DNA from 4 places in the Streptomyces sp. NPDC039609 genome. Region 1 is predicted to be linked to each of the others. Evidence: riboswitches for the same ligand, from Rfam matches in the RefSeq annotation. Region 1 holds a riboswitch; each other region holds the start of a gene.
What was found. Region 1 has a riboswitch for cobalamin ahead of ACZ561_RS02345 (energy-coupling factor ABC transporter permease). Riboswitches for the same ligand answer to the same signal wherever they lie in the genome.

Region 1 (3,753 bases):
CCGGCACGGCGAAGTCGATGCCGTCGAGGACGACCGGCCCGTCCTCGTAGGCGAACGTGGCCTTCACCAGTTCCACGACAGGAGGTGCTGGGCTCACGGCAGGGACCTTTCCAGTACGAGAGTGAGCGTGACGAGACCGGCCAGGAGGCCGGCCGTCGACGCGAGGAAGCGGGTCGACACCGCCGCCTGGGGCACCAGGACCCGCAAGGTCCCGTCGTACCCCCGCCCGGCGAGCCCCGTCTGAAGGCGCTGCGCCCGGTCGAAGGCGCGCACGAACGCGGTCGCACCGAGCCCCGCGAGGGAGCGCCACGTCGCCGCCCGCGTGGTGAGCCCGAGCCGCGCCGCCTGCGCCTGCCGGATCTTGGATATGGCGTCCAGGAGCAGGAAGCTGATCCGGTACATCACGAGCGCCACGTCCACCACGGGAGCCGGCACCCCGGCCCGTACGAGACGCGGCAGCACGTCCGAGACGGGCGTGGTGAACGCGAACAGCAGCACGCCCAGGGACGCGGCCGAGGTACGCAACAGCAACTCGCCCGCGTGCACCGGTCCGTCCGGCGCGAGGGCGACGAGCCCCCGTGCACCACCGACCTCGAACAGGAGCGGGATCGCGCCCGTCACACAGAACCCCAGCGGGATCCGGAACGCCCGCCACAGCTGGCGCCCCGGCACCCCGGCAGGACCGAGGAGCACGGTGAGCGTGGCCGCCGCGACGAGCACGGCGCCCGGCCAGGGCGGCAGACAGACCGCGCAGAGCGTCAGACCGAACCCGAGCACCGCTTTCTCGCAGGGGTGACGGCGGCGCCAGCGACTGCTGTGCGCCGCCGCGTCGATCGGCAGCATCGGCGCCTACTCGTCGCCGGACGCCGACCGCAGCGCCTTCGCCTCGGCACGGGCCTCACCCTGCTTGCGGCCCCTGTGCACGCCGAAGTAGTACGCCAGCACGCCGGCGCCGAGCGCCGCCTGGAGCGAGAACAGCGCCGACTCGACCTCGCCGGACGGCGGCTCGTACAGCGGGCTGAACCACGGCTCGTAGTCGGGAGCGATCTCCGTGATCGCCGTCTCCGCCTCGGCGTCGGCCCCGGTGAACGGCTCCTCCTTGTGGTCGCCGAGCCCGAGCACCAGCGGGAACACCGCCAGAGCCGCGACGACGAGCAGCAGCAGGGTGTTGATCTTCGCGTTCCGGCTCATCAGGCGCTCGCCTCCGCGTTCTCGTTCTTCTTCCGGGACGGGAGCAGGACGCCGAGGCGGGTCAGGTCCCCCTTGCTGGACTGCGTGAGCAGCCGCATCACGAGCACCGTGAGCAGCCCCTCGCTGACGGCGAGCGGGAGCTGGGTCACGGCGAAGATCCCCCCGAACTTGGCCAGCGCGCCGAGCACACCGCTGCCCGGGTCCGGGAAGGCCAGCGCGAGCTGCACGCTGGTGACGCAGTAGGTGGAGATGTCGGCGACGAACGCGCCGAAGAACACGCTCACCATCAGCGGCACGTTGGACCGGCGCAGCAGCCAGTACGTACCGAAGCCGGCCCATGGGCCGACGATGGCCATCGAGAAGACGTTGGCACCGAGCGTCGTGAGCCCGCCGTGGGCGAGCAGCAACGCCTGGAAGAGCAGCGTGATCGTGCCCAGGACCGCCATCACGGGCGGCCGGAACAGGATCGCGCCGAGCCCCGTACCGGTGGGGTGCGAGCAACTGCCCGTCACCGACGGAATCTTGAGCGCGGACAGGACGAATGTGAACGCACCGGACGCACCGAGCAGCAGGGTGGACTCGGGGTTGGCCTTGACCTCACGGGTCAGCGCGCGAACACCGTGGACAACGAAGGGAGCGGACGCGACGCCCCAGGCGGCCGCGTGCACAGGGGGCAGATACCCCTCGGCTATATGCATGGTTGGGAGACCCTCTCCAGCACCTCGTGGATGGACAACGCACCTTGGCCGGTCTCCTGGCTGACGGGTCATGCCGCCGCGACTCCGCCTTCCCAAACCGCCGCGGTCTCCCGCGGTGGTCCAGTGGCTTCCCCGGAGGGATGGAGCCGGACTTCCCGATCACAGTGGCGAGGGCCGCACCGGTACCGCACCGGTTTCCCGTACACCAAGGCGCTGTGACAGTAGTGGGTTGACCAGGTACATCACAACACGGAGGCCCTTCCGGACGGTGTGTGACAGATCTCGCGCGCGCCCCCCTCTCACTCCTTTCGATACGTGTAGGCCTCCGAGGCCGCGGCCACCACGGCGTCCAGATCCCCGCCCGCGCTCGCCGTGACGAGGGCGGCGACGGCGCCCTCGACGAACGGGGCGTCCACGAGCCGTGCCCCCTCCGGCAGCTCGTCCTCCTCGGCGAGGAGCGCTTTGACCGTGAGCACGGCGCTGCCGAGATCGACGAGCAGCGCCACACCGGCACCCCGGTCGACCTCCTGCGCCGCCCCGACGATCAGCTGGGAGCTGGTGCCGAGGCCGCCGTCCGGTCTGCCGCCCGCGGGGGCGATCGGCGCGGTCGCTCCGCCGCCCGCGAGACCCTGGGCCAGTGCGACGACGGCGTCGGCCACCTCCGCGCTGTGCGAGACGAGGACGATTCCGACCTGCGCGGTCACTCGGCCGCCGCCTCGGCGAGGGCGGCGATCAGCAGCGCGGACGAGGTGGCCCCGGGGTCCTGGTGCCCGATGGAGCGCTCGCCCAGATAGCTCGCCCTGCCCTTGCGCGCCTGGAGGGGTACGGTCGCGAGGGCGCCCCGCTCGGCCGCGTCCAGGGCGGCCGCGAAGGACTCGCCGAGCCCCTCGGTTGCCGGAACGAGGGCGTCCAGCATCGTCTTGTCACCGACCTGCGCACCGCCGAGCTGGGCGACCGCAGCGACTCCCGCGGTGAGCGCCACCGCCAGCTCCTGTCGCGTCACCGCCGCAGCCTCGCCGAGACTCTTGCCCGTCCGGCGCAGCAGCGTCCCGTACAGCGGCCCGGACGCGCCGCCGACGGTGGAGATCAACTGGCGCCCGGCAGCGGCGAGTACGGCGCCCGGCGTCGTGGGCGGATCCTTCTCCAGCGCATCCGTCACGGCGCCGAACCCCCGCTTCAGATTGGCCCCGTGGTCGGCGTCGCCGATCGCCGAGTCGAGCTCGGTGAGGCGATCGGCCTCGCGTTCGACGGCGGCCGCGGCGATGGTCAGCCAGCGCAGGAAGAACGCGGCGTCGAACTCGTCGACTTCGGACACTCCGCTCACCGGCCCCAGCGCAGGGCGGGCGTCTGCACGGGCGCGTCCCACAGTCGCAGTATCTCTTCGTCGGCCTCGCACAAAGTCACCGAACAGCCGGCCATGTCGAGGGAGGTGACGTAGTTCCCGACCAGGGTGCGGGCGACCGGCACCGCACGTTCGGTCAGGACTCGTTGAACCTCGGCGTTGAAGCCGTACAGTTCGAGCAACGGGGTGGCGCCCATGCCGTTCACCAGGGCGAGGACCGGCCCGGACGGCCGCAGATCGTCCAGCACGGCATCGACGGCGAAGTCCGCGATCTCCCGCGAGGTCATCATCGACCGCCGCTCACGCCCGGGCTCGCCATGGATCCCGATGCCCAACTCCAGCTCACCGGTGGGCAGATCAAAGGTGGGACTGCCCTTGGCGGGCGTGGTGCAGGCGCTCAGCGCGACACCGAAGCTCCGCGACCGCTCGTTCACCCGCCGCGCGATCGCCTCCACCCGCTCCAGCGGCGCGCCCTCCTCGGCCGCGGCCCCGGCGATCTTCTCCACGAACAAGGTGGCCCCG
Region 2 (3,753 bases), on a different contig from region 1:
GTGCCGAGCTCGGCGGCGAGGGCGGGCACGGAGGGGTCGGAGAGGGTGCAGACCACGTCGTTGTCGGCGGGCAGCCGCTTGCGGGTCACTCCGCTCGCGACCATCTGCGCGTCGCACAGGATCGGTGCGCCGGCGCGCAGGGCGGCGCGGGCGCGGGAGACGACCTGCGGCGAGTAGGCGAGGTCGCGGACGAGGTCGGTCATGCCGCAGGCGTGGATCATGCGGACCACGACCGTGGCGACGTCGGCGGGCAGATCGGCGAGGTCCGCCTCGGCGCGGATCGTGGCAAAGGACTGGCGGTAGATCTCCGCGCCGTCCTTCTCGTAGGCGAACATCGTGTCGTTCTCGCTCATCTCGTTGTGCGGGCCGTTGCGACTGCTTCGGTCAGGGAGGTACGGGGGGTGGGGCGGCCGTCCACGAGGTAGGTGCCCTCGGCGGTGGCGAGGACGTCGACCCAGCTGCCGGGGGCGCCTTGGGGGTGGCCGCACCGGCGCTCGCACCCCGAGAAGTGGACGGGGAGGCCCGGAGTGCCGGGTACGGCGTCCGCCCGGACGTCGGCGAGGGACTTGGCGCAGCCGGGGCGCCCGGTGCAGGCGCCGACGCCGACCCAGGGGGATTGGGGGTCGGTGATCAGCCCGGCTGCCTCCAGCTCGGGCAGCCGCGTTCGGGAGGCCCCGACGACGACGGCCCCGCGCCAGGGCGTGAGCCGCACCTCGTCGGCGGGCAGCAGCGCCCGCAGCTGGGTGGCCGTCAGCCGTCCGAGCGGCGCGAGCACGTGCAGTGCGTTCCCGCCGAGGGGCCCGGGCGCGGGCGGCGCGCCGTGCGGCAGCGGCGGCGCGGGGACGACGGGCCGGGCGTCGACCCCGGCCCGTGCGAGCGCGGCGGCGAGGTCGAGGAGGCAGGTTCCGGCATCCGGCGCGGCGGCTGTTCCGGCGCTGGGAGTCCCGGTGTCCGGCATGGCTGTCACTCCGGCGGCGTCGACGGCCTCCGTGTCCGGCGCGCCCGCGTTCGGCAGCTCCTTTACACGCCATGCCCCGTTCCCGGCGGCCTGTGCGGCCCGCAGGAACGCGTCGGTCGCGGCGAGCGCCGCGCGCGGGGCGTCGGCGCCCGCGACGCGGAACGCCTGCCCGCCGACGTACAGCAGGGCGTCGGCCGCGCGCGGGGCCGGGCCTTCGCAGCCGCCCGCGAAGGTGTCTGTCTCGCCGGGCGTCGGGCTCTCGCCCGCGGAGGCTCCGGTCCCGCCGGGGGACGGACGACCGGCCGCGGAGGCTCCGGTCCCGCCGGGGGACGGACGACCGGCCGCGGGGGCGTCTGTCTCGCCGGGCGACGGGCTCTCGCCCACCGAGGCTCCGCTCCCGCCGGGCGACGGACTGCCGGTCGCGAAGGTGTCTGTCTCGCCGGGCGACGGACTGCCGCCCACCGAGGCTCCGGTCCCGCCGGGTGACGCGCTCCCACCCGTCCACCGGTCGCCGGCCGCCGACGGCGCTCCTGCGATCAAGGTCACATCTCCGCCCAGCCCCGCCACGTCTCCGCGGCCGTCGTCCAGGACGAAGAGGAAGCGGCCCGAGAGGGCCGCCGTCCAGGGGGTCGCGCAGAGCAGGGTGTCCAGCTCACGGGCCCACAACTGCACGTCCGCGTGGCCGAGTCCGTCCAGTCCCGCGGTCGGGGAGGCGACGATGTTGCGGACGCGTTCGTGGGTGGCCGAGGGCAGCAGGCCCGCCTCCGTCAGCCGCTCCGCCAGATCGACCCCGCAGCCCTCGCCGAGGCCGCGCAGCTCCACGTTCCCCCGGGATGTGACCGTGACCCGGCCGTCGCCCAGCGACTCCGCCGCCGACGCCAGGACCTGGACCTGGCGAGACGTCAACAAGCCTGCGGGCAGGCGCAGTCGGGCCAGGCCGCCGTCGTCGGCGGGGTGCAGGCGCAGCGCGCCGGGGCAGGCATCGCCACGGTCCCGTATGAGAGGTTCGCCCCGGTTGGGCGTTGTGGGCGGGGTGGGCGGCATGGCGGCGAGCATACCCACGTGGATCGGGGCGACCCCTGGGGACGACCCCTGCCCGTCGTGAGCACGATCTACTATGCAGACGGCATGGGGTCCCAGGACCCCGGGGAGGAAGCCCGGTGAGAATCCGGCGCGGTCCCGCCACTGTGAGCCAGGTCGCACCAGCGGCCGGGTGAGTCAGGAACTCCCGCCGTCCATACGACCACCCGGGGCGCGGACAACCCCGAGGAAGGCCTGCGCACGCATGCGAATTCTGTTGCTGTCGCACTCCGACACCGACCTGCTCAGCGCCCGCGCGGCCGGCGGCCCCGTCGAGTACCGGTTCGCCAACCCCTCCCGCCTCGCCCTGGACGACCTGCCCGGGCTCCTCGACGGCTCCGACCTCGTCGTCGTCCGTCTTCTCGGCGGTCTGCGCGCCTGGGAGGAGGGCCTGCAGGCCCTGCGTGCGGCGGAGAAGCCGCTGGTCGTACTCTCCGGCGAACAGGCCCCCGACGCCCAGCTCATGGAGACCTCCACCGTCCCGGTCGGTGTCGCCACCGAGGCCCACGCCTACCTCGCGCACGGCGGCCCGGCCAACCTGGAGCAGCTGGCCCGCTTCCTCTCCGACACCGTGCTGCTCACCGGCCACGGCTTCGACGCCCCGGCCGCCGCGCCGACCTGGGGCCCGCTGGAGCGCACGCCCCGGACGACCGACGGCCCGACGGTCGCCGTGCTCTACTACCGCGCCCACCACATGAGCGGGAACACCGCCTTCATCGGCACCCTCTGCGAGGCCATCGAGGACGCCGGTGCCCAGGCCCTGCCGCTGTACGTCGCGTCCCTGCGCGCCCCCGAGCCGGAGCTGCTCGACCGCCTGCGGGGCGCCGACGCGATCATCACCACCGTCCTCGCGGCCGGCGGCACCAAGCCCGCCGAGGCGCAGGCCGGCGGCGACGAGGAGGCCTGGGACGCGGGCGCGCTCGCCGCCCTCGACGTACCGATCCTCCAGGCGCTCTGCCTCACCGGCTCGCGCTCGGCCTGGGAGGAGAACGACGAGGGTCTCTCCCCGCTGGACGCCGCGAGCCAGGTCGCCGTCCCCGAGTTCGACGGCCGGCTCATCACCGTCCCGTTCTCCTTCAAGGAGATCGACGAGGACGGGCTGCCCGCCTACGTCGCCGACACCGAGCGCGCGGCCCGCGTCGCCGGGATCGCGGTCCGCCACGCCCGTCTGCGCCATATCCCGAACGCCGAGAAGAAGCTTGCGCTCGTCCTCTCCGCGTACCCGACGAAGCACTCCCGGATCGGCAACGCGGTCGGCCTCGACACCCCCGCCTCCGCCGTCGCGCTGCTGCGGCGCCTGCGGGAGGAGGGCTACGACTTCGGTCCGGTCGAGGAGATCCCCGGCCTGGTCTCCGGCGACGGCGACGAGCTGATCTACGCCCTGATCGAGGCCGGCGGCCACGACCAGGACTGGCTCACCGAGGAGCAGCTGGCGAAGAACCCGGTTCGCATCCCGGCGGCCGACTACAAGCGCTGGTACGCGCAGCTCCCGGCCGAGCTGCGCGAGGCGGTCGAGGAGCACTGGGGCCCGGCGCCCGGCGAGATGTTCCTGGACCGGTCCCGTAACCCCGAGGGTGACATCGTCCTCGCCGCCCTGCGGCGCGGGAACCTGCTGATCCTCATCCAGCCGCCGCGCGGCTTCGGCGAGAACCCGATCGCGATCTATCACGACCCCGATCTCCCGCCGTCCCACCACTATCTGGCCGCCTACCGCT
Region 3 (3,753 bases), on a different contig from region 1:
AGGCCGGCGAGGCGTACGCGACGATCAACCCCGCCACCGAGAAGCCGCGCGGTGCGCTGGTGCCGGGCGAGATGGGCCAGTGGGGCTACGCGACGCTCGCGCTCGGCTCCGCGCTCGCGCTCTTCATGTACCCGCACTCGATCACGGCGACGCTCTCCTCGCGCAGCCGTGACGTGATCCGCCGCAACACCACGATCCTGCCGCTGTACTCGCTGATGCTGGGCCTGCTGGCGCTGCTCGGCTTCATGGCGATCGCCGCCGGCGTGAAGGTGACCAACGGTCAGCTCGCGATCCCGCAGCTGTTCGAGAACATGTTCCCCGACTGGTTCGCCGGCGTGGCCTTCGCCGCCATCGGCATCGGCGCGCTGGTGCCGGCCGCGATCATGTCGATCGCCGCCGCCAACCTCTTCACCCGCAACATCTACAAGGACTTCCTGAAGCCGGACGCCACGCCGGAGCAGGAGACCAAGGTGTCCAAGCTGGTGTCGCTCCTGGTGAAGGTCGGCGCGCTCGCCTTCGTCCTCACCATGGACAAGACGGTGGCGATCAACTTCCAGCTGCTCGGTGGCATCTGGATCCTGCAGACCCTCCCGGCGCTGGTCGGCGGTCTGTTCACCCGCTGGTTCCACCGCTGGGCGCTGCTCGCCGGCTGGGCCGTCGGCATGGTCTACGGCACGGCGGCGGCGTACGGCGTGGCCAGCCCGACCCAGAAGCACTTCGGCGGCTCGTCCGCCGAGATCCCGGGCATCGGCGAGATCGGCTACATCGGCCTCACCGCCTTCGTGATCAACGTGATCGTCACCGTCGTCCTCACCTTCGTCCTGAAGGCCGTCAAAGCCCCCGAGGGCGTCGACGAGACGTCTCCGTCGGACTACACGGCGGACGCGGGCGACTCGGGCGTGAAGCCGCTGCCCAAGGTCGGCGCCGGTCACTGACCGTTCCGGTCCGCGCGAGGGCCCGGGGTCTCCGAGAGGAGACCCCGGGCCCTTCGCCGTGTCCCCGAGGCAGACTTCACCCCATGGACTTCACCATCAGGGCGGTACGGCCCGAGGAGTACGAGGCCCTCGGCGAGGTCACCGCGCGCGCCTTTCTCGACGACGGACACCTCGACTTCGGCGAGGACGACTCCTATCTGCATGTGCTGCGGGACGTGGCCAGGCGGGACGCCGAGGCGGAGGTACTGGTGGCGGTGGACCGCGCCGGGACGGTGCTCGGCGGCGTGACCTTCGCCATGGGCGGCGGGGAGTGGGCCGACATCGCGGGCGAGGGCGAGGCCGAGTTCCGGATGCTCGCCGTGGCGAAGGGCGCGCGGGGCCGGGGTGTCGGCGAGGCGCTCGTACGGTTCTGTGTGGAGCGGGCCAGGGAGACCCCGGGATGCCGGCGACTGGTGCTCTCCACCCAGTCGACCATGGCCTCCGCGCACCGGATCTACGAGCGGATGGGCTTCGTCCGTACCCCAGAACGGGACTGGAAACCGCTCGCCGACATGGATCCCCTGTACACGTACGGCCTGGAGCTCTGAGCCGCCAACGACACAACATGTGGGGGGTGCTTCGAGGAGCGCCCCCCACATGTATGCTCATGCTCGCTGTCCTCGCAGGGGAATCCGGTGCAAATCCGGAACTGTCCCGCAACGGTGTGGTTTCTGTGTGCTTGCACGCCGGCCGAGTCCGAAGACCTGCGGACAGCGCGCCCGGTCCTTCCGTTCCGGGTGCACAGACGTCCGGGCCTCGCGGAGTGGGCCGCGGCGCGGCGCTGCCCTGCGTACGGGCGCGCCGCCGCCCGCCTTCCCCCGCCGGCCCCGAGCCGAGCGAGGGAGAGCCCCCACGTGACCATCGCGCCCGCCGATCCGGCCGCAGCGATCGAGAGCGACGGACCCGGGACCGTACTTCTGCGGACCCTGACCGACCTCACCGCCGATCTCCCCGACACCGACCCCGGCAAGGTCGCCGCCGCCGCGCTGCGTGGCCGCAACGCCGGTTCGGACGAGGCCGAGCTGCGCGAGCTGGCCACGGAGGCGGCCGCCGGTCTGATCGCCGAGGACCCCGCGTACTCCCGGCTCGCCGCCCGGCTCCTGACCATCACCATCGCCGACGAGGCGGCCGGACAGGGCGCGTACTCCTTCTCCGCCTCGGTCGCCGTCGGTCACCACGAGGGCCTGATCGCCGACCGCACCGCCGAGTTCGTCCGGCTGCACGCCGAGCGGCTCGACACGCTCATCGACGCGGACGCCGACGACCGCTTCGGCTACTTCGGTCTGCGCACCCTCTTCTCCCGCTACCTGCTGCGCCACCCGATCACCCGCAAGGTGATCGAGACCCCGCAGCACTTCATGCTGCGCGTCGCCTGCGGCCTGGCCGAGGACGACTCCACCCGCGCGCTGGACGAGGTCGCGGCGCTGTACGGGATGATGAGCCGGCTCGACTACCTGCCCTCCTCCCCCACGCTCTTCAACTCCGGCACCCGCCACCCGCAGATGTCCTCCTGCTATCTGCTGGACTCCCCGCTGGACGAGCTGGACTCGATCTACGACCGCTACCACCAGGTCGCGCGTCTGTCGAAGCACGCCGGCGGCATCGGGCTCTCGTACTCCCGCATCCGCGCCCGCGGTTCGCTGATCCGCGGCACCAACGGGCACTCCAACGGCATCGTGCCGTTCCTGAAGACGCTCGACGCCTCCGTCGCCGCCGTGAACCAGGGCGGCCGGCGCAAGGGCGCGGCCGCGGTCTACCTGGAGACCTGGCACGCGGACATCGAGGAGTTCCTGGAGCTGCGCGACAACACCGGTGAGGACGCCCGGCGTACGCACAACCTGAACCTCGCGCACTGGATCCCGGACGAGTTCATGCGCCGGGTCAACGCGGACGCCGACTGGTCGCTGTTCTCCCCGGCCGACGTGCCCGAGCTGGTCGACCTGTGGGGCGAGGAGTTCGACGCCGCGTACCGGGCCGCCGAGGCGAAGGGCCTGGCCCGCAAGACCATGCCGGCCCGTGACCTGTACGGCCGGATGATGCGGACCCTGGCCCAGACCGGCAACGGCTGGATGACGTTCAAGGACGCCTCGAACCGTACGGCCAACCAGACGGCCGAGCCGGGCCACACGGTCCACTCCTCCAACCTCTGCACGGAGATCCTGGAGGTCACGGACGACGGGGAGACGGCCGTCTGCAACCTGGGCTCGGTCAACCTCGGCGCCTTCGTCCTGAACGGCTCCATCGACTGGGAGCGGCTCGACGCGACCGTCCGTACGGCCGTCACGTTCCTCGACCGGGTCGTGGACATCAACTTCTACCCGACCGAGCAGGCCGGCAACTCCAACGCCCGCTGGCGCCCGGTGGGCCTGGGCGCGATGGGTCTCCAGGACGTCTTCTTCCAGCTGAAGCTGCCGTTCGACTCCCCCGAGGCACGCGCGCTGTCCACCCGTATCGCCGAGCGGATCATGCTCGCCGCGTACGAGGCGTCCGCCGACCTCGCCGAGCGCAACGGGCCGCTGCCGGCCTGGGACAAGACCCGCACGGCGCGCGGTGTGCTGCACCCCGACCACTACGACGTCGAGCTCAACTGGCCCGAGCGCTGGGCCGCGCTGCGCGAGCGGATCGCCGCCGTCGGGATGCGCAACAGCCTCCTCCTCGCCATCGCGCCGACAGCGACCATCGCCTCGATCGCGGGCGTGTACGAGTGCATCGAGCCGCAGGTCTCCAACCTGTTCAAGCGCGAGACGCTCTCCGGCGAGTTCCTCCAGGTCAACTCGTA
Region 4 (3,753 bases), 240 kb from region 1:
CAGCTGCATCGACGCGACGCCGGAGAGGACGACCCGGTCGGTCGTGCCGCCGAGCGTGTGGCTGAGCAGAAGCATCGCGGCGAAGGAGCACACGGCGCCCGCGAAGGCTCCGGCGGATATCGAGAGCGCTCCCCCGCCGACGCCTAGAACGACCACGACGACCGCTCCGGTCGAGGCACCGGAGGAGACGCCGAGGACGAAGGGGTCGGCCAGCGGATTGCGCAGCAGGGACTGCATCACGGCGCCGCAGAGGGCGAGGCCGGCGCCGCACACGGCGGCGAGGAGGGTGCGGGGCAGCCGCAGGTTCCAGATGATGCCGTCCCGGATCGGGCCGATCCCGGAAGGGTCGCCGCCGAAGTGGGAGGCGACGACGGACGCCACGTCGCCGACGCCGATGTCCGCCGGTCCGATGGTGATCGCCACGGCCAGGGAGAGGACGAGTGCCGTGCAGCCGGCCGCGATGCGCAGCAGGGCGGCGGTCACTTCGTGAGGCCGTGCGCGCGCAGGGCGGCGGCGACCTGTTCGATGCCCTCGACGGTGCGGATGGTCGGGTTCATGGCCTGTCCGCTGAGGAGCACGTACCGCTTGTGGCGTACCGCGTCCATGTTCTTGGTGACCGGGTCGGACTCCAGGAACTCGATCTTCTTGGCGGCGCTCTCCCCGGACTGTGCCTTGCGGGTGAGGTCGCCGATCACCAGGAGATCGGGGTTCCGGTCGGCGACCGACTCCCAGCCGATCTGGGGCCATTCCTCGGTGGTGTCGTCGAAGACGTTCTTGGTGCCGGTCTCCCGGGTGATGACGCCGGGGGCTCCGCAACATCCCGCCATGTAGGGGGACTTGGCGTCGGAGAACCAGTAGAGGACGCTGACGTCGGCGACATCGAGTCCTGCGGTGGCCTTCGCCACCCGGTCCTTGAGCCGGGCGACGAGCTGTTCGCCGCGCTCCTCGACGCCGAACACCCGTGCCAGGTCGCGGACTTCGCCGTAGACGGTGTCCATGGCGAGCGGCGTGGTGCGCTTGCCGTCGCCTCCACCGCTGTTGTCCTTGCCCACGCAGTCGGACGGGGAGAGGTAGGTGGCGACGCCGAGCTGCTCGAACTGCTCGCGGGTGGCGACGCCGCCCTTGCCGAGGGTGGAGCCGAAGGAGGCGGCGACGAAGTCGGGTTCGGTGTCCAGCACCTTCTCGAAGGAGGGGTTGTTCTCCGCCAGCCTCGGGACGTCGGAGGCGGCCTTCTCCAGCCCCTTCATCACCGGGTCGGTCCAGGTGGCGGTCCCCACCATCCGGTCCTGGAGACCGAGGGACAGCATGATCTCGGTGGTGCCCTGGTTCAGGGAGACGGCCCGGCGCGGCCCGCCGGGCGGGAGCTTCACGGAGCGGCCGCAGTTCTCGAGCGTCCGCGCGGAGGCGGACGGCGCGGACCCCGTCCCGTCGCCGGCGCCGCCGCAGCCGGTGAGGAGCAGGGCCCCGGACGCGAGCAGGGCGAAGGGAAGGGGGGTGCGGGCGAGAGGCACGGTGCATCCTCGGCGTAGAGGGCCCATGCGCGGGGCCCGTTTCGTACGGATCCGCCAGCAGGTCTTCGGACTCGGGGTCATCCGGGCGGGGCGCCTTCCCGGACCGGCTTCCCGGTCCAGTGGCTTCGTGCCCCGCCCGTCGCCCTCACCGCTGCGCGTCAGCTCCGGATTCGCACCGGATTCCCTGACTCGCGTACGTCACGCACGTGAGTTCGACTGGCTACCGCAAGCTACCAGAACGCCGACGGGGCGGCGGTGGGAGGGTGCGCGATCCCTTTCGGGATCTGCCGCACCGCTCCACCGCCGCCCCGTTCACCGGGACCCGGACGGGCCGGACCGCCGAGGTCAGACCACGGGCACCGGGTACGTCGGGTACTCGACGCCGGACACGTGCTGGACGACGCGGATGACCTGGCACGAGTAGCCGAACTCGTTGTCGTACCAGAGGTAGAGGATCGCGTTGTCACCGTCGACCTTGGTGGCACCGGCGTCGACGATCGAGGCGTGACGCGAGCCGACGAAGTCCATGGAGACGGCGTCGGGCGCGGTGGTGAAGTCGATCTGGCGCTTCAGCGGCGAGTGCAGCGAGACGTCACGGAGGTAGTCGAGGACCTCCTCGCGGGTGGTCTCGCGGCCCAGGCGCAGGCTCAGGATCGCGATCGAGACGTCCGGGACGGGGACGCGGATCGAGCTGCCGGTGATCGGCGCCTTGAGGTCCGGCAGCGCCTTGGCGACGGCGGAGGCGGCACCGGTCTCGGTGATGACCATGTTCAGCGGCGCGGAGCGGCCACGACGGTCGGCCTTGTGGTAGTTGTCCAGCAGGTTCTGGTCGTTGGTGAACGAGTGGACGGTCTCCACGTGACCGCGCAGCACGCCGTACTCGTCATCCATCGCCTTGAGCGGCGGGACGATCGCGTTGGTGGTGCAGGAGGCGCAGGAGAGGATGCGCTCGTCCGGCTTCACCGTGTCGTGGTTGACGCCGTGCACGATGTTCGGGACGTCGCCCTTGCCCGGGGCGGTCAGGACGACCTTGTCGATGCCGGGACGCAGGTGCTTCGAGAGCCCTTCGCGGTCGCGCCACTTGCCCGTGTTGTCGATGAGGATGGCGTCCTTGATGCCGTACGCCGTGTAGTCGACCTCGGAGGGGTCGTTGGCGTAGATCACCTTGATCGCGTTGCCGTTGGCGACGATCGTGCTGTTCGCCTCGTCCACGGTGATGGTGCCTTGGAACTGGCCGTGGATGGAGTCGCGGCGCAGCAACGAGGCGCGCTTGACCAGATCCTGGTCACCGCCCCCGCGGACGACGATCGCGCGCAGGCGCAGACCGTTGCCGGAGCCGGCCTTCTCGATGAGCAGGCGGGCGACGAGGCGGCCGATGCGACCGAAGCCGTAGAGGACGACGTCGCGCCCCTCGCGGCACTCGATCTTGTTGGCACCCGTGGCACCGGCGACGGCCTCGGCGGTGAACTGCTCGACCGAGAGACCGCGGTCGTCCGTCTTGTACTCCGCGGCGAGCATGCCGATGTCGATCTGGGAAGGCCCGAGATCCAGCGCGGTGAGCGCCTGCAGGAACGGCAGCGTCTCGGTGACCGACAGCTCCTCACCGTCGATCTGCCGGGCGAACCGGTGGGTCTTCAGGATGCTGACCACCGACTTGTTCACCAGGGAGCGGCTGTGGAGAAGGACGGTGACGTCCCGCTCCCGGTGCAGCTTCCCGATGATCGGGATCATCGACTCCGCGATCTCCTCGCGGATCTTCCAGTTGGTGAACGAGTCGTCATTGACAGTCACAGGTTTATCTTTCGAGCTAGGCGGCGCTCATATGCTAACCCGGCCTTCCTTTGATCGTTCAAGGGGGACCCGAGGGAGACCGAAGGCACACCTCAGGGCAGGCGGAAAAATCCCTTTCGCGTGATTACCTCCCTGTATCCACCACCGCCCTATCCTCGTCGTTGTCGACGACACAGGAGGAAGCGCGTGGAGCAGCTGCTGAGGGTCCAGAACTTCGTCGTCTCGCGTGACGGATTCGGAGCGGGTGAGGACCAGAGTCTCGAGAGACCGTTCGGTCACGCCGATCCCGGGGCCATGTTCGCCTGGGCCGGTGCCACGGCGAGCTGGCCGAACCGTACCGATCCCGGGGGGACCCGCGGCCTCGACGACTACTTCACCCGGGACTTCGCACGCAACATCGGCGCCGAGATCATGGGCCGCAACAAGTTCGGACCCCAGCGTGGACCCTGGC

Region 2: another riboswitch for cobalamin. It lies ahead of cobN (cobaltochelatase subunit CobN); the one in region 1 lies ahead of ACZ561_RS02345 (energy-coupling factor ABC transporter permease).
Region 3: another riboswitch for cobalamin. It lies ahead of ACZ561_RS31390 (ribonucleoside-diphosphate reductase subunit alpha); the one in region 1 lies ahead of ACZ561_RS02345 (energy-coupling factor ABC transporter permease).
Region 4: another riboswitch for cobalamin. It lies ahead of ACZ561_RS01335 (ABC transporter substrate-binding protein); the one in region 1 lies ahead of ACZ561_RS02345 (energy-coupling factor ABC transporter permease).

The regions. Positions count from the first base shown of each region.
Region 1 covers NZ_JBVIUJ010000001.1:521,919-525,671, forward strand. Annotated here, with positions in the region: gene ACZ561_RS02330 (ATP-binding cassette domain-containing protein) at 1-97, opposite strand, end outside; gene cbiQ (cobalt ECF transporter T component CbiQ) at 94-843, opposite strand; gene ACZ561_RS02340 (energy-coupling factor ABC transporter substrate-binding protein) at 850-1,191, opposite strand; gene ACZ561_RS02345 (energy-coupling factor ABC transporter permease) at 1,191-1,889, opposite strand; cobalamin riboswitch at 1,919-2,114, opposite strand; gene ACZ561_RS02350 (PTS-dependent dihydroxyacetone kinase phosphotransferase subunit DhaM) at 2,189-2,593, opposite strand; gene dhaL (dihydroxyacetone kinase subunit DhaL) at 2,590-3,213, opposite strand; gene dhaK (dihydroxyacetone kinase subunit DhaK) at 3,210-3,753, opposite strand, start outside.
Region 2 covers NZ_JBVIUJ010000007.1:268,316-272,068, forward strand. Annotated here, with positions in the region: gene ACZ561_RS22385 (precorrin-8X methylmutase) at 1-353, opposite strand, end outside; gene ACZ561_RS22390 (cobalamin biosynthesis protein CobG) at 350-2,002, opposite strand; cobalamin riboswitch at 2,066-2,208, shown strand; gene cobN (cobaltochelatase subunit CobN) at 2,244-3,753, shown strand, end outside.
Region 3 covers NZ_JBVIUJ010000012.1:204,783-208,535, reverse strand. Annotated here, with positions in the region: gene mctP (monocarboxylate uptake permease MctP) at 1-935, shown strand, start outside; gene ACZ561_RS31395 (GNAT family N-acetyltransferase) at 1,019-1,522, shown strand; cobalamin riboswitch at 1,576-1,700, shown strand; gene ACZ561_RS31390 (ribonucleoside-diphosphate reductase subunit alpha) at 1,829-3,753, shown strand, end outside.
Region 4 covers NZ_JBVIUJ010000001.1:284,472-288,224, reverse strand. Annotated here, with positions in the region: gene ACZ561_RS01340 (FecCD family ABC transporter permease) at 1-483, opposite strand, end outside; gene ACZ561_RS01335 (ABC transporter substrate-binding protein) at 480-1,538, opposite strand; cobalamin riboswitch at 1,551-1,747, opposite strand; gene ACZ561_RS01330 (glyceraldehyde-3-phosphate dehydrogenase) at 1,857-3,302, opposite strand; gene ACZ561_RS01325 (dihydrofolate reductase family protein) at 3,489-3,753, shown strand, end outside.